DNA from 3 places in the Pseudodesulfovibrio senegalensis genome. Region 1 is predicted to be linked to each of the others. Evidence: predicted binding sites of a transcription regulator. Region 1 holds the regulator's gene; each other region holds the start of a gene.

Region 1 (5,740 bases):
AATTCATAGAAGATTTCTCCAAGGGCGGCATGGTTCTTTCAGGCACGGCTCCGGATGAATCTTTGGTGGAAATTGTGGAACTGCCGGATCATCCGTGGTTCCTCGGCTGCCAGTTCCATCCGGAATTCAAGTCCAATCCCATGCGTCCGCATCCGCTTTTCCGCGAGTTTATCAAAGCCGCCAAAACGGAAAAAGGAAACAAGTAATTCGCATGAACAGCGCGAAGCTTCACGAAAAATGCACGCAGAGACCGTTCATCATTGCCGGTCCCTGCGTGATCGAAAGCCGGGAAATGGCCCTGAGCACCTCCCGCGTCATCAAGAGCATTGCCGAAAAAACGGGCTTGACCATCATCTACAAAAGCTCGTTCGACAAGGCCAACCGGACCTCCGCGTCCAGTTACCGCGGCCCCGGCATTGAAAAGGGGCTGGAGATTCTTGCCGAGGTCAAGCGCGAAACCGGCCTGCCCATTATCACGGATATCCATTGGCCGGAACAGGCCAACCAAGTAGCCGAAGTGGCCGACGTGCTCCAGATTCCCGCATTTCTTTGCCGACAAACCGACCTTCTGGTCGCAGCGGCAAAAACCGGCAGCATCATCAATATCAAGAAAGGACAATTCCTTGCTCCCTGGGACATGGAAAATGCCGTGGAAAAGGTGCGCGCTGCGGGCAATGAAAAAGTCTGGCTCACGGAGCGAGGCTCCACCTACGGATACAACAACCTCGTGGTGGACTTCCGATCCATACCCATAATGACGGGATTCGGCGTCCCAGCCGTGTTCGATGCAACGCATTCTGTACAGTTGCCGGGCGGACAGGGCGGTTGCTCGGGCGGACAACGCGAATACGTTCCGGTGCTGGCTCGGGCCGCTGTTGCCGCCGGAGCCTCGGGTGTGTTCATGGAAGTGCATCCGGACCCGGACAATGCCCTATGTGACGGCCCCAATAGCCTGCCGTTGGACCAATTCGAACCGTTACTCGGACAACTCAAGGCCATATGGGAGATTGTTGATGCGTAGTCCAGAAGATCGAGCGAAAAGCATCAAACTGCTCGTTCTTGATGTGGACGGCGTTCTCACGGATGGGGGCCTCTATTACGACGACGATGGTTTGGCCTTCAAGCGTTTCAACGTGCAGGACGGCCTGGGCATTAAACTGGCTCAGGCGGCCGGCCTTGAAATCGCCGTTATCACCGGTTTGGACCAGAAACCCGTGGAAAAGCGTGTTCGCGAACTTGGCATTGAGCATTACCATGCGGGTAACCATAAGAAAGTACCACTTTTCAGGGAAATATGTGATTCGGTCGGTGTTTCTGAAGAACAGGCCGCCTTCATGGGCGACGACTGGATTGATGCTGGCGTCATGCGACGTGCTGGCTTGGCCATGAGCGTTCCCAACGCCTTGCCGGAAATTCTGGAATTGGCACATTGGGTGTCGGACCGCAGTGGCGGCAACGGGGCCGTGCGCGAAGCCATCGCCTTCATTCTCAGGCAGCGCGGCCAATTCGACGATCTCTGGCAGGAGTGGGCCGAATAGATGAATTTGCGTCCGATCTTTCTCTGGGGAGCCGTTTTTTTGTGCGGACTGATTTTTGGCTATCTTGTCAAAGAATTTGTTCACACGGAAACTAAGGATATGCCCGCCACAAGAACCGCCCCGGCAGAACGCACGGAACGTCCTGTTCTGGAAGACGCCGACGTGGAAGCAACGGATATTGAGCTGGTACAGGGGAAAGATGGCGCCCTGCAGTGGAAACTTCAGGCACGCGAGGCAAAATACGATCAGGACCGAAAGCTCGTTACCGTTGAAATGCCTCAGTTGACCGCCTTTTTTGGGGAAGACCGGCAGGAAGTATTCATCCGTGCGGATAGCGGCGACATTGATCAGAAAAACGACAACCTCACGCTGTGGGACAACATTGACGGACGATTCGGCATGTTTGCCCTCAAGGCACAGCATTTCGATTACATAGGCGCCATCGGCAAAGTCTTTCTCAAAGGCGGAGTTTCCGTTCACAGACCGGATCTTTCCGTAAACGCCACAGCTGTTGAAATCGATATCGTAACGCGGGAACTGATTGCAGCAGGCGGCGTCGAAGCCACCATTATCCCCCAAAGTCTGGAAACAGGCTTCGAGCAGGAGAATTGAACATGAAATCGTGGACAGGCTTTTTCCTGAATATCGCCATTGCTTTTTTGGCTTTGACAATTCCGGCCATAGCCGCAGACTGGGGTGTTGTCCGTCAGGCTGACAGGAACCTGAACGTTCGCAAGGGACGTACCCCAAAAGCCGAACATGTTGTGACCCTGAAAAAAGGTGAACGGGTTCGAACAGATTTCCTCAAAAACGGATGGGTGGCCGTGTTCAGGATGAATCAGGCCGAACGCAAGGAATCTGCGGCTTTGGGATATGCCAACGTCAAGTATCTCAAACCCGTCAAAATGACGAAGCCCGCCGTTACCCCAAAAGCCAAACCGGCAGCCAAGGTCGCCAAAAAACCAGTGGCAAAGCAGGCTCCGGCCCAAAAACAACAAAACACGCCTGCCAACCAAAAGAAACAGGTGGTCATGAAGCCGGGCAAACCTGCTTCTGGTGCCGGACAAGTCAAAGCTCCCGTGGATACGGTTCCGCCCGCAAATGACGAGGCTGTTTCCACGCCTTCCGGCGTTCCTGTGTCCATCACGGCCGAACGCATGACCTATGACGAAAATCGCAAGGTGGTCGCTTTTGTTGGAAACGTTATTGCCAAGCACGAAGGCCTGACACTCTGGGCTGATAATATTTCCGCGTATTTCTCCTCCAAGGACGGAAAGAAGTTTCAGGTGGACAGCATTGATCGGATCGTGGCCAGAGGCAATGTTCGGGCAAAAAAGGGAAAAACCTCCGGCTCCTGTGGCAAGTTGACCTATGATGTGGGCAAACGGGTTTTGTACATGGAGGAAAAGCCTGTGCTCAAGGACGGTCCCAACAGCATCACGGGCGAGGTCATCCGTTACTATGTCCGGGAAAACAGGAGTGAAGTTGTTGGCGACAAGGGAAAGCGCGTGGAGGCCATCTTTTTCGCGCCCAAGGGATTGAAGGTACAATAGCATGGAAGGTCTGGTCGCCGCGAACCTCAGCAAACGATACGGACAAAAAGAGGTTGTCCACAGCGTGAACCTGAACCTGGGCAAACAGGAGGTGGTGGGACTTCTCGGTCCTAACGGCGCGGGCAAGACCACGACCTTTTACATGCTGGTGGGGATCGTCAAGCCCAACACCGGGGATGTTTCCTTCAACGGCCAAAACATAACTGACCAGCCCTTGCATGAACGAGCCCGCCTTGGCATCAGCTATCTGCCACAGGAAAGTTCTATTTTCAAAAAACTCACGGTTCGCCAGAACCTTGAAATCATCCTTGAACAGACCTCCATGACGCCACGCCAACAAAATGCCCGGGCCGAAGAACTCATGGATATGTTTACAATTTCCAAGTTGGCTGACCAGCCCGCCATGTTTCTATCCGGTGGCGAGCGGAGACGGCTGGAAATCGCCCGGGCTCTCATCCTCAACCCCAGCTTCATTCTGCTTGACGAACCGTTTGCTGGTATCGACCCCATTGCGGTTATCGATATTCAGGAAATCATTTCCGTACTCAAAAGTATGGGCATCGGAATTTTGATTTCTGACCATAACGTGCGTGAAACGCTGAATATTTGTGACCGCGCATACCTCGTATACGAAGGTACGATTATTCTTGAAGGCACGCCGGAAGTCATTGTTCAGGACAGTCAGGCCAGACAGATTTATCTGGGCGAGGATTTTTGCCTCTAAATCCATTCTCCTCCATTCCCTGTACCGGCTTCGTCCGGATTGTTCCCTTTTTCCCGAATTCCCGATTTACAGCGGCTGTGAACATTGGTACATTTTTTTCATGTAAAGAGTTTGATTTGAGGAAAAATAAAAGTCACAATAGGTTATGTTGATTCAAATTTAGTATAATTCGTTCCTGCTCATTGCGGATTGCACGAAATCCATGCAGGATAAATAAAAAATAACAACAAGTTTTTCCCAACAGGAAAAATCGGAACGGTACGTATATGGGACTTGAACTCAGGCAACAACTCAAACTTTCTCAACAGCTTGTGATGACACCGCAATTACAGCAGGCAATCAAGCTGCTGCAATTGTCGAGGCTTGAGCTGGTTGAAACCGTACAGCAAGAGTTGCTGGAGAATCCGTTTCTTGAAGAAACGGAAAATGAAGCCGTGTCCGAAGTCGAAGACGATCGCTCCGCCACAGAAGATGCCAACGACGCCCTAGTCAAGGATGCAGACTGGGAGAACTATCTTGGTGAGTTTTCCAGTACTTCGAAACAATCACACTCCCGGGACGCAGAAATCCCGGAAGAGGGTATGTCTTTTGAGGCACGGCTGGCCTCCAAGCCTTCGCTCGAAGGACATCTGAGCTGGCAAATGCGCCTTTCCAATTTTACGGATGAAGAAATTGCCGTAGGCGATGTTGTCGTTGGCAATCTCGACCACAACGGCTACCTCAAGGCCAGTGTGGACGAAATAATGTCCATGATCCCTGTGGAAGCCGAACTTGTGGAAAAGGTGATCCGCAAGATGCAGCTGCTCGACCCTGTGGGCATAGCGGCTCGCACCCCCCAGGAATGTCTGCTGGTCCAGATGAAGGTAGCAGGGTTTGACAGCGATCCTGTTTTGGTTTCATTGGTCACCGATCATCTCGAGGACCTTGAAAAGCACCGGTACAAGCCCCTTGTGCGCAAATTCAAGATATCCATGGAGGATCTCAAATCCTATCTTGACCTCCTCCAAACCTTGGATCCCATGCCGGGGACGAATTTTTCCTCCACAGAACCACATTACGTCAGCCCCGATGTTTTCGTATACAAGTTCGGAGACGAGTTCGTCATCATGCTCAACGATGACGGCCTTCCCAGTCTTCAAATGAACTCCTTTTACGTGGATAATCTCAAGGCCAGCAACGAAAAGGAAAAGGATTATTTTTCCGAAAAAATGCGATCTGCCGCATGGCTGATGAAAAGCCTGTACCAACGGCAACGTACGTTGTATAAAGTAGTTGAGAGCATTGTCAGATTTCAGAGGGACTTTTTTGAAGAGGGTGTGACCAAACTCAAGCCACTCATCCTGAAAGAGGTTGCCGAAGACATCAGCATGCATGAATCCACCGTGAGCCGGATCACGACCAATAAATACGTATCCACTCCCCACGGTATTTTTGAATTGAAATTCTTTTTCAACAGTGCTTTGGACTTGGGGGATGGCTCTCAGGTCGGCTCCGAGAGCGTCAAGGCACTCATCAAGCAACTTATAAGCGAGGAGAATCCGAAAAAACCGCTCAGTGACGAAAAAATCGGTGAAATTCTGAAAGAAAAACTCGATGTAAACATCGCACGAAGAACCGTGGCAAAATATCGTTCTGCAATGGGCATTGCCTCATCTTCAAAGCGAAAGGAGTTTTTCTAACAGGGCTTGTCAAATACCCACAAACTCAGGAGGGTAGTCCATGAACATCAGCTTCACCTTCAAGAACTTCGATCCGTCCGACCATCTCAAGAAGTATGCTGAAAAGCGCTTTGGAAAACTCGGCAAGTACGTGTCCCATTCTGACACGGCCGAGCTCAAGGTCAATCTCATGGTTGAGAAGTTTCGCCAGAAGGCCGATGTTGTGCTCAATGCGGACAATATTCATTTGTCTGCGTTTGAAACATC
Region 2 (5,740 bases), 420 kb from region 1:
TTTCCTCGTTGGCCACGTACGTTCCGTCAACGATAACCGCAACGCTCAACCGTTGCAACTCGCCGACAGGAGCCACGATGTTTTCTTCCTGCTTGTTGATTTCAAAGTTGGTGGTGCGGGATTCGCGGTTGGAATCCTGGGTGGTGCGCGAACCGGTGTAGCCGTCGCCGCGGAAGTTCACGTCCGGTTCGCCGCCGGCCAGGGAGGCCGCGCCGCGGGTGGATTCCTCGCTGCGGGTTTCGGAACGTACCACCGAGCCATCGGGATCGTAGGTTTCCTTGCGGATTGTCTTCTGGCTGAAGTCGAGGTCCGCGTTGACGCGGGCGATGACCTTGCCCGGACCCACGACCGGAGTCAGCAGTTCCTGCAGGCGCATTTCCATCTGGCGTTCCATGTTCTGCTTGAACTCCAGCTGGGTGTTGGACATGGAAACTCCCGTGTCTTCTTCGGGAATGTACAGGGGGCGGCCCTGCATGTCCGTGATGGTGATGCGTTTGGGGTCAAGCCCTTCCACGGCCATGGCGATCAGGTTGACGACGCCGTTGACTTCCTTGGGCTTGAGCTTGCCGTTGTCCTTGAGTTTCAGGATCACCGATGCGGTGGGCGGAACCTGATCTTCAATGAACAGGCTCTTCTGGGGAATGACCAGGTGGACCCTGGCCTTTTCCACCATGGGAAATTCCGAAATGGTTCGCGCCAATTCGCCTTGCAGGGCGCGCTGGTAGTTGATGTGCTGCACGAAGTCGGTCTGGCCGATCTTCACTTCGTCGAAGATTTCGAAGCCGATGCCCTGTCCGTGCAGGTTGCCTTCGCCCGCGATCTTCAGGCGCAGTTCATAAACACGGTCGGCCGGTACCATGATGGTCTGGCCATTGTCCGAGAGCTTGTACGGCTCCTTGGCCTGCTGGAGCATGCTCACGACCTTGTTGGCGTCTTCGGGGTAGAGCTTGGTGTACAGGACCTTCCAATCCGGCCTGTTCATCCAGTAGATCATGAGGATGAACGCGATAATGACGGAAAGGGCGAGGCCGGCAATGAGCATGCGCTGGGAAAGCGTTCTGTCCGCCCAGAATCCGGTGGCCTTGTTCATCAGTTCTTTCAGTGCCGGAGGCATGGTCTATTCTCCCGAAGTTTGTGGTTCCGCTGGTTGCGTCGAAATTTTCGTGTGTATGCCTAGAACTGCATCCGCATGATTTCCTGATACGCGCTCAGGACCTTGCCGCGGACAGCGCTGGTCATGTTCATGGCCAGTCCGGCCTTTTGCATGGTGATCATCAGTTCATGGACGTTGGTGTTTTCACCGGCCGCGAATGATTCGATCATGGCCGTTTTCTCGCTTTGCATGTCGTTGACCTTGTTCAGGGACTGTTTGACAGTGTCTTCGAACGAGGTGCGCGGTTCCTGCGGCTTGGCAAGGCCGTCGGCCACCGTGTTTTCAATGTTCTGCTGCCGCTTGTTGCGCTGCAGGGTTCCCATGTTGTTCTGGTAGGCCTGAAGGGCCGCGCTCTTGTTGATCATCATGGTCGGTCACTCCTGCTATTGCCCGATGGTCAGGGCTTTGTTGAACATGTTCTTCACGGTCTGGATGGTCTGCACGTTGGCCTCGTAGCCGCGCATGGCCGTCATCATGTTGGTCATTTCCTCGACCACGTTGATGTCGGGGTAATAAACGTATCCCTGGTCGTTGGCGTCCGGGTGGTTGGGGTCGAAAACTTCCTTGAACGGACGCTGGTCCACGGTCACGCCGTTGACACGAACGCCGTGCAGGTCGCGGTTACTGGCGTCCTGCATGGCCTTGTCAAAAGGCGAGTAGACCGGGCTGGACTCGAAGGACACGCTTTTGCGGCGGTAGGGGCCGCCTTCCATGGTCCGCGTGGTCCGGATGTTGGCCAGGTTCATGGAGATGACGTTCAGGTGCGAACGCTGCGCCTTGAGCCCGGACGAACCGATGTCGAGTGCGCTCATGAAATCCATTTACTTGGCTCCTTCGCTGATGATTTTTTCAAGCCCTGTGAAATTCTTTTTGATGACGCTGGTCAGGGCGTTGTACATCAGGTTGTTCTTGGCCATGGCCGCCACTTCCTTTTCCATATCCACGGAATCTTCGCCGTACACGTAGCGGGGCTTGAACTCTTTGAGTTCGTCGCCCTGGAAGCCGTTGGGATCAAAGGCCGCGGGCATATGCATCTTGTCCGTTTTGGTCAGCTTGCCTTTCATGTTCAGAGCCAGCGCGGTCTGCAGCTGGTCCTCGAATTCGAGTTTTCTGGGCTTGTATTCCGGAGTGTTGGCGTTGGCGATGTTGCCCATGACGAGATTTTGACGTTCCAGTCGCAGGTCCAGCACCTTGGCTGTCACGTTGATATGTGTTCCGAACATTTCTTTCATTTTCTTGATCCTCCGGACTGTTTTCTCGCTGGTCCCAAGTTGGGCGGCAACTCTTTCCGCCCCGGGCTCACCACGACAAGCAACTAGTGTTCCATTTTGTTTAAGTACTCAAAATAATATATTTTATTGTCTAGCAATAGCCTGCTTTGGCTGTGGGCACAGGAAAAATGTCAAAAGCACGGCATTTTGCGAAATGATGATTGAACCGGAAGAAAAGTGCCTGTTTGCAAAAAAGGATATATTGAAAGGGGTTGCGTGACGTGTTCCTGTTTATATTCAATTATTGTGAATGGTTATCTGTGCTGGTGCGGGGTATTTCGATAACGGTTGCAGTGTGTTGGCATATGGATTGCATGAGTTTTGGCCAAGCCAGTTTCGGCTGAATGAATTTCCCGCCCGTAACAGGGCAAAGGAGAAATGGAGGGGAAATGCAATGAGTGGTCATCTGGATTACGAAATCAACAAGGAACTCGGTGAATGCTACCTGTTCATGGGTGAACTGGAGAAAGCCGAGGAGTACTACAAGAAAGCCATAGGCTCCAACGGCGTGCATCCCGACCCGTATCTCGGGCTTGCCACCATCGCGGTACAGCGCGGCGCTCTGGAAGAGGCCTTGTCCCTGTATCACAAGGCGCACAATGTCGAAGCCACGGACAAGAGTTTCGCCGGCATCGGTCTTATTGAGCTGGAGAATGGCAAGCATGAAGAGGCATACTCCATGTTCACCCAGGCTCTGGACAAGAATTCCGAGTGCATGGTGGCATTGTTCAGCCTGATCAGGCTCGGACACGAGATGGAGCGCCTTGAGGACATTATTCCATATCTCAAGAATTTCCTGGAGATTCAGCCGGACAAGTTCGAAGTGCGTTATGCGCTTGCCGGATGTTACGTCTGCCTTGATCGCAAGGATGAGGCCCGGACGGAACTCGAGCGTATTCTCGAGGCTGACCCGGCCAACGAGCAGGCTCTGGAACTGCTGGCGCAGATCCAGGCATAACAAAGGTCTCCCCTCCCCGTTGGTTTCCCGTCCTGCCCCAATGCGGCGGCAGGGCGGGGGACCAGCCTTTGACAGGAGAGCATTCTGTTCGGTGGATTTTCTTGCCTTTGGGCGGCAAATCTGGCACGTCCTCCAAAAACATATTGGAGGGGTGTCATGGACGCGTTGCCCATCAAAAGAGCATTGTTGAGTGTTACCGACAAATCCGGGTTGGCCGAATTTGCGTCGTTTCTTGTGGAAAAGGGTGTTGAACTGGTTTCCACGGGCGGAACAAGAAAAATGCTGCAGGACGCCGGACTGCCCGTGACTCCGGTCAGTGAAGTCACCGATTTCCCGGAAATCCTCGGCGGCAGGGTCAAGACCCTGCATCCGAATATCCATGGCGGCATTCTTGCCGACAAGGACAATCCCGAACATCTGGAAGTGTTGCGCGAGTTCAATATCGAGCCGTTCGACATGATCTGTGTCAATCTTTATAATTTTGCCGAAGCCGCCCGCAAGGGGCTGGCCCTCAAGGACGCTGTCGAGCAGATCGACATTGGTGGTCCGTGCATGCTGCGCGCCACGGCAAAGAATTTTCACAGCATCTGCGTGGTGCCCGGTGTGGAGCATTACGACCGCATCCGCAAGGAAATTGAGGATAACGGCGCGATTTCACTTGCGCTGCGCAAGGAGCTGGCCACCGAGACTTTCAGCATTACCAGCAAGTATGACGCCATGATCACTGAATATCTTGCCGGGCATGACGCCTAGTTTGATTCTGTTTCACAATGAAGAGGCCGGGAGCGGAAGCGGGATGCTTTCCGTACCGTTTCCGGCCTGACCAGCAAGCCGCACGGCGGAGGCTCTCATAGCCCAGAAAACGCAGGGAAATACCCAGGGACTCAAGCCCAGCCAACTCAAGGCGCTTAACCGCCTGTATTCACGACGCTATCCCGTTCATGAAGGATACACGCTGGAACAGGCTCGCGAACTGGCCCGGCTCAGCCATGAGATCGGTCGCCAGATAGGGCTGCTCATCGACCGTCAGGGACGGCCTTCCATGGTGCTTGTTGGTGACCCCACCTCCATCTATATCCCCGAATTGCCGCGTTCGCGCACCGGGGCCGGCCGTTTGCGCGGGCTCCGGCTCATGCACACACACCTTGCCGGGGAACGGCTGTCGCAGGAAGACCTTATGGATATGGTTTTTCTGCGGTTGGACAATGTCATGTCACTGTCCCTGTCCGGCAATGAGCCGGAAAGCGCGGAAGTGGCCTATCTGCTGCCTCCCAATGCCGAGGGGCGCAACTATGAAATGCTGCCTTCCAGTCGTTGGGACCGGCTCGACGTGGATCTCGATGCCACGGTGCAGGCCCTTGAGGACGAATTCGCCCGCGTGCAGGAAGGCGTTGAGGTGGACGGCGACGGAGAGCGCGCCCTGCTGGTCAGCGTGGACACCGCGCCGAAGCCGGCTCAGGAACGGGCGCTTGACGAGTTGGCCGAACTGGCCAAGACAGCCGGACTTTTGCCCGCCGGGACCATGATCCAGCGGGTGCGCAAGCTCAATCCGAAGTATATTCTCGGGCGCGGCAAACTGGCGGACCTCGAGGTGCAGGCTTTGCAGGCCAACGCCTCCATCATTCTTTTCGATCAGGATCTCGCCCCGGCTCAACTGCGCAACATTGCGGACGTGACCGAGCGGCGCATACTGGACCGCACCCAGCTCATTCTGGATATTTTTGCCCAGCATGCCACCAGCCGCGCCGGGAAGCTGCAGGTGGAGATGGCGCAGCTCAAGTACGCGCTGCCGCGTCTTGTGGGACGCAATCGGGCCATGTCCCGGCTCATGGGCGGTATTGGCGGCCGTGGACCGGGTGAAACCAAGCTGGAAGTGGACCGCAGGCGTGCCCGCGACCGTTTGACCAAGCTCAAGAAGGAACTGGCCAATGTGCGCAAACAGCGCGGCCAGACCCGCGAACGTCGGCACAAGGCGGGATTGCCCATCGTTTCTCTGGTGGGTTACACCAACGCTGGCAAATCCACGCTGCTGAATACATTGACCAACAGCGAGGTGCTGGCCGAGAACAAGCTGTTCGCCACGCTTGATCCCACCAGCCGCCGCATCCGTTTTCCCAAGGACCGCGAGGTGGTGCTGACCGACACCGTGGGATTCATCCGCCGCCTGCCGCCGGACCTGAAAGAAGCGTTTCAGGCTACGCTCGAGGAATTGGAATCCGCCAATCTGCTGGTGCTGGTGGCCGACGCCTCGCATCCCGAAGTGGAGGAACAGGTGGAAGCCGTGCGGACCATCCTGAATGACATGGACATGCAGGACGTGCCCACCGTGCTTGTACTCAACAAGTGGGACAGCCTGAC
Region 3 (5,740 bases), 170 kb from region 1:
TGTTGACGCCTTTTTGCTCTCCAATTGGTTCAAGCTCAACGAAACTCGCTACGGTGGTGCCCAGGTCACTCTTGATTCCTGGTGCAACATTCGGCTGAAAGATGGAGGAGACGATGCCCGTTACGGCACCATGGAGGTAATGCTTCCCGTCAACATGGTGCAAAACGATGGCAGGGAGTGCTTTTATTGTGGCCAGAAAAACCATTTGCCGAGCGAATGTCCCACAAAACAATTTACTCAGCCAGCCTCACAGGTGTGGACGCAGCTGTCCAAGCTGGACCTTGATGCGCTGAATGACGCCGTGGTCGAGTTGGACAAGGCTGTTGATCCGGAGAATTTCGTTGCCACCATGGAAGCCCTGTTGGACAAGAAGAAAGGTCCGGCGGCTCTTTTGGCTCGTTGTATTTTTGAGATAAATTCCTGTGTGCAGCTTCGTCTGCTCAAGCTGGTTTGGCGCAGTCGTGGCAAGGAATGGCCCGAGGGTTTGCGGCAATTGGCACCGGAAGAAAGCAGCAATGCGTGGAGTGCCCTTGCGGCCTTGCAGGGCGGTGATATCGATGAAGCGGCCTTGCAGGCAAAGGAGGCCAGCCTCAAGCATCAGCGCAGTTTTCAGCCCCATTCATTCATGGGCTTTTTGTCCATGGAGCAGGAAGACTTCGGGCAGGCTTTGTTTCAGTGGCAGGAAGCCGAGCGTCTTGGCTACACGCCGCTGCAGCAGGGGTATCTGGAGTTTCTTCAAGGGCGTCTGCATGAGGTGGAGGGGGCCTACAAAGATGCGGTTTCTGCCTACAAACGTGCCTACGTTATTTCGCCCATGTGGCAGGAATGCCTGTATCGTCAGGCTGTTGCCATGGTCAAAATGGGGTTTGCCGGCCAGGCAATGGACCTGTTTCATGATCTGATTCAACGCGATCCCCACATGTTCAACCGTATCCTCATTGATCCGGAGCTTGACCGGGGGCGTGTGCAGATTCTCAGTGCATTGTGGGATTTATGGTACGATGTGGAGACCCGGGCTGAAGAGGCGCGCAAGCAGGTGGATGAATATATCGAGGACATCAACAAGCGTTTTGACAAAAAGCATGCGTTTTATGAGGCGGCTGCGGAAGATCTTGATCGTCTCAAGAAGATCGGTGCGATACGGAACTATGTTGCTTATCGGCAGCTTCTTCGAGGCGCGGAGAAGTTCAAGGAACAGCTCGACAATCAGGTCAAGCTCGAGGTTCGACGGGTCAACGGTACCGTGGAGTTTTTGACGGAACGCATCAAAGAGATTCAGAAAGAAGCGGCGTGGTTTCCTTTTCCGAGCCTGTTGCGTGATTTCAATCGTGATTTCAATTTTTGTGTAGAGAAGATCAACTGGATCAAGACGCAACAGATCAAGCAGGCCGAGAATTTTCGAAAGTCCCTGGATTTCATGACACAGATCGAGGATCATATCGATACTTTGCAGAAAAAGCTGGTCACGCTTCGTATTATCCGTGACGGAACGCTCTTTGTGCTCATGCTTGGCAAGAGTTTCATTTGGTTTGAGCTGGTCGGGCTGGGGCTTGCATTGATGGCGGTCCCTGCGTTCCTGTATTTTACCCACGGTGTTGAAGGAAGCTGGATTGTGGATACGATTCGAACGCAACAGTGGGAGTTCACAAAGGGGCTGGTGATCATTCTCAGCGTGTTGGCCCTGCTTTTTTCCGCGGTCAAGACGGCCCTCGGGTTCGAAAAAAAGAAGCGGGAGATGTTTGAGCAACTCGAGGAAGAGTTGCGTACGGTTGCGCCCAAGCGTTATTGATCGTATCTTCCAGTATCGGCTTTTTTGCGTGGCAATTGTTGCGCATCGTTTTCATGAACCTCGGGAGTTGGCATGCATACGCTTGTTCTTCTTCGTCATGGCCAGAGTATCTGGAATCTGGAAAACAGGTTTACGGGTTGGACAGATGTTGATCTGTCCGAGCAGGGGATTGGCGAGGCTCGGGAGTCCGGGGAATTGCTTCGCCAGCAGGGCTATGAATTCGATGTATGCCACACTTCGTTGCTCAAACGAGCCATCCGTACCCTTTGGCTGACACTGGATTCGCTGGATCGCATGTGGTTGCCTGTGGAGCGGACATGGCGCCTGAACGAACGCCATTATGGAGCATTACAGGGGTTGAACAAAGCGGAAACGGCACGCAAATATGGTGACGAGCAGGTTTTTGTCTGGCGTCGCAGTTTTGATACACCGCCTCCGCCTCTTGAGTTGGGGGATGAACGGTTTCCCGGGAATGATTCTCGTTATGCTCAAGTGGACAAAGGATTACTGCCCCGTTGCGAGAGCCTGCAGATGACCATTGAGCGGACCATGCCATACTGGTTTGACGTTATGGCACCCCAGATTCGGACCGGAAAACGTCTTTTGGTGGTTGCGCATGGCAATTCATTGCGCGGGTTGGTCAAGTATCTTGATGATATGGACGACCAAAGTATCACCCGGCTGAATATTCCTACCGGAATCCCTCTCGTGTACACGTTGGATGAAAATCTCAGGCCCATTGAAAGTCGTTATCTTGGCGATGCAGACAAGGTCGCCCAACGCGCTGAAGCTGTTGCCAACCAAGCCAAGTCCTAGTACGCCTTTCGGGTGAACGAATCCATTCTATCTTCCGCTTTGCTCGGCTGGTTTTCTGCCCATGGACGTGATTTGCCGTGGCGTCGCACCTACGATCCCTACCATGTCTGGATTTCCGAGATCATGGCCCAGCAGACACAGATGAGTCGTGCCGTGTCCTTTTTCGAGCGTTGGGTGGAGCGGTTCCCGTCCATATGCGATGTTGCCCGGGCCGATGAAGACAGTGTGCTCAAACAATGGGAAGGGCTGGGCTATTATTCTCGTGCGCGAAATATCCGCAAGGCGGCCCGGTTGATTTGCGAGCAACATGAAGGGGTGTTTCCTCGTGACTTCCAAGATATCCTTTCGCTTCCCGGAGTGGGGGAATACACGGCCGGAGCAATAGCCAGCATTGCCTTCAATCTTCAGTATCCCTGCGTGGATGCCAATGTGAAGCGCGTCTTCTCCCGACTTTTCGATTTGGACTTTTCCTTCAAGAGTTCTGCGTTGCACAAGGCTGTTGCGCGTCTGATGCGCGAACACATGCCCGAAGGTCGTGCCCGGGAGTTCAATCAGGCTGTCATGGAGTTTGGCCAATTGGTGTGTTCAAAGCGTCCGGATTGTTCGTTGTGTCCGATTTGTGAACACTGCAGGGCCTTTTCGCGCGATACTGTCTTGTTTCGTCCTGTCATGGAGGAGGCTGTGAAGCCCATGCGCATTGACATGGCGTCCGGTTTTTTGCTCCATGAGGGGAAGGTGCTGATACAAAAACGCCGAGCTGACGATGTTTGGCCCGGGTTGTGGGAGTTTCCCGGGGGAGTGATCGAAAAGAGGGAAACCCCTGAACAGGCAGTTGTTCGCGAATATCGAGAAGAGGTTGCCCTTGCTGTTCGACCGGTGGAAAAGATCGGTGTGGTGCGATTTTGCTATACCCGTTATCGGGTGACTCTGCATGGTTTTTTGTGCGAACTTGCCAATGGTGATTCTTGGGAACCTGTATTTCACGAGGCGCAGGAAGGGGGGTTTGTTGCACCGGTAGATCTGGGTGAATTTGCCTTTCCTTCCGGGCACCGCAAACTGTTGGAAACCATGCGGGCCGATGTTCGCTACTCGTCTTTGTTTTTGAAGTAATCCCCATAAAAACAGACTGTTGCAGTTGCTGGCGCAATCCTTGCTTGTTCCTTGTTGCCGTGGTGTACGCCGACGGATAATTGACAGCGAGGTATGTGTCATGAGTTTTGATATCAATCAGATTACCGCGATGATGCGGTCCGCCGACTCTGGGCAAATCTCTGCCGGCAAAGGCGCAGATGCCAGAAACATGGACGCAGGCAGGGCCATGCAACTGCAGGCGGCCTTCAGCAGCCAGATGCAAATGGCCCAGAGCCTTCTGGGACAGGGGGATACCCGCCCAGGAGTGGATGGGGCCGCAGGGTCGTTTGACGAAAGCATCATGAATGATGCCCTGATGTTTGACGCACTTTCCTCTTTGGCCAGCATCATGCGCGGCAGTTTCGGTGCGGCAAAGCCCATGAAACCCATGCAGGCTGTTGCCGATTATTCGACGGGTCGCGTCCCCAACGAGATTCGGCGCGCCGTGACACAGGCCGAGCCTGAGATTCGCGAGGCATTGGGGAGCATGAGTGCCATGTTTGAATCCGGCTCCCGTGGCATTGCGGCTATCGGATATGATCGTGTGGGAGGTACTTCCTACGGAAAATACCAGATCGCATCCAAGGTCGGTACCATGGACGCTTTCTTGTCATATCTCGACAAACACCAGCCTGAATGGGCGGATCGTCTGCGCGCTGCAGGGCCTGCGAACACGGGATCAAAGACCGGCGGCATGCCTGAGGTCTGGAAGCGGCTTGCCGCGGAAAGCCCGGAGAAATTTGAAGCCGTTCAGGGCGATTTCATCAAACAGCAAAGCTATGAGCCGGCACGGCGTATGATTTTGACCGGTACAGGGGTGGATATGGATAATGCCCCGAAGGCCGTGCAGGAGGTGCTGTGGAGCACTGCGGTGCAGCACGGCCCTACCGGCGCCTCACGAATATTCGGCAAAGTCATTGAGGCATTCCGCTCGGTCGATACGGGCGGGGATTTCAACCGAAAACTCGTGGAAGGCGTCTATGACCAGCGCATGACGCAATTCGGAGCGTCAACCGAGCGCGTACGGGCCAGCGTGCATTCCCGCCTCGGCAGGGAAAAGCAGTTGGCCGTGAACATGCTGGAAGGAAAGTCCCTGAACAGAACCGTATGAGTATGGAAAAAAGGAATTTATATGGGCGCGTCCACTTGGGCGCGTCTTTTTATTTGGCCAGTTTTGATTCAAGTTGTCGGGATGATTTCATGTCTACCTGAATCGTGCCGATGACCGAATCAACACGCACCTGTCCGTGGGCAAATCCTTTGACCTTGCGTACGTCCTTGACCTGAGCATACATGACCGTGGCTTTGGTGTCTTCTTTTCTGTAGCTTTTGAGGGCACACAGGGCCGCAGCCTGCTCCAGCGTTGTTTGCGGTATTTCGCGGTTCGGATGGTCGCGGCGGAGGATGACGTGGGAGCTGGGGCCGTCCTGAAGGTGGAACCAGTAGTCGAAGGCGCTGGCCGCCTTGCTAATGATGTCGTGATTGGCCTTTTTGTTGCGGCCGCGGATGATGGTGAATCCGTCCGTGGACGTGAATACGGATGCGGCAATGCCTCTGTATCGTTTGGGCAGTGTCGGAGCGGGCATGGCCGTTTCCCGTGTTGTCTGCCTTTCCGGAAGTCGGCCGCGTTCAAGGTCGTTCAATTCACTGTGGAGCTGTTTGCGTCTGCGTTTCACATGGCGCAGCCCCCGTTCTCCCTTGGCTGCCAGGCGGAAGTAACGTTCCATGTTTTCCGTGGGCGTCAGGAAGCGGTTCATGGGAACCGTCATCTCGCCGTGTTCAGGATGGGAAACGGTGACGTTTTCCAGTCCTTCTTCCTGTTTGAAACGGTACAGTTCGGCCTGCAACGCCTCGGCCATGATTTTGTCTTGAATGAATGAGCGCAGGCGTTCCTCTTCCTGCTCAAGTCTGGAAAGGTTGCGCCGCAACCGTTTGCGTTCCCGTTTAAGGCGGGTATTGTCTTCGCGCCCGGCTTCGGTATTCAACTGTTGAAACAGTGCTGAT

What was found. The regulator sigma-54, encoded in region 1, starts transcription at its own class of promoters, with help from an activator protein. The targets are predictions, from matches to a motif close to CTGGCACGGNNNNTGCTT.
Region 2: the regulator sigma-54 is predicted to act here: its motif matches at 2,463-2,480, upstream of flgB (flagellar basal body rod protein FlgB).
Region 3: the regulator sigma-54 is predicted to act here: its motif matches at 3,744-3,761, upstream of F8A88_RS04970 (VgrG-related protein).

The regions. Positions count from the first base shown of each region.
Region 1 is NZ_WAIE01000001.1:1,236,339-1,242,078, forward strand. Features, by position in the region: gene F8A88_RS05820 (CTP synthase) at 1-206, shown strand, start outside; gene kdsA (3-deoxy-8-phosphooctulonate synthase) at 212-1,021, shown strand; gene F8A88_RS05830 (KdsC family phosphatase) at 1,014-1,538, shown strand; gene lptC (LPS export ABC transporter periplasmic protein LptC) at 1,578-2,150, shown strand; gene F8A88_RS05840 (LptA/OstA family protein) at 2,153-3,091, shown strand; gene lptB (LPS export ABC transporter ATP-binding protein) at 3,093-3,815, shown strand; gene rpoN (RNA polymerase factor sigma-54) at 4,082-5,494, shown strand; gene hpf (ribosome hibernation-promoting factor, HPF/YfiA family) at 5,535-5,740, shown strand, end outside.
Region 2 is NZ_WAIE01000001.1:818,608-824,347, forward strand. Features, by position in the region: gene fliF (flagellar basal-body MS-ring/collar protein FliF) at 1-1,114, opposite strand, end outside; gene fliE (flagellar hook-basal body complex protein FliE) at 1,174-1,518, opposite strand; gene flgC (flagellar basal body rod protein FlgC) at 1,537-1,974, opposite strand; gene flgB (flagellar basal body rod protein FlgB) at 1,975-2,385, opposite strand; gene F8A88_RS03695 (tetratricopeptide repeat protein) at 2,819-3,382, shown strand; gene F8A88_RS03700 (IMP cyclohydrolase) at 3,539-4,135, shown strand; gene hflX (GTPase HflX) at 4,425-5,740, shown strand, end outside.
Region 3 is NZ_WAIE01000001.1:1,067,687-1,073,426, forward strand. Features, by position in the region: gene F8A88_RS04955 (tetratricopeptide repeat protein) at 1-1,789, shown strand, start outside; gene gpmA (2,3-diphosphoglycerate-dependent phosphoglycerate mutase) at 1,862-2,605, shown strand; gene mutY (A/G-specific adenine glycosylase) at 2,618-3,715, shown strand; gene F8A88_RS04970 (VgrG-related protein) at 3,906-4,847, shown strand; gene F8A88_RS04975 (NFACT RNA binding domain-containing protein) at 4,897-5,740, opposite strand, start outside.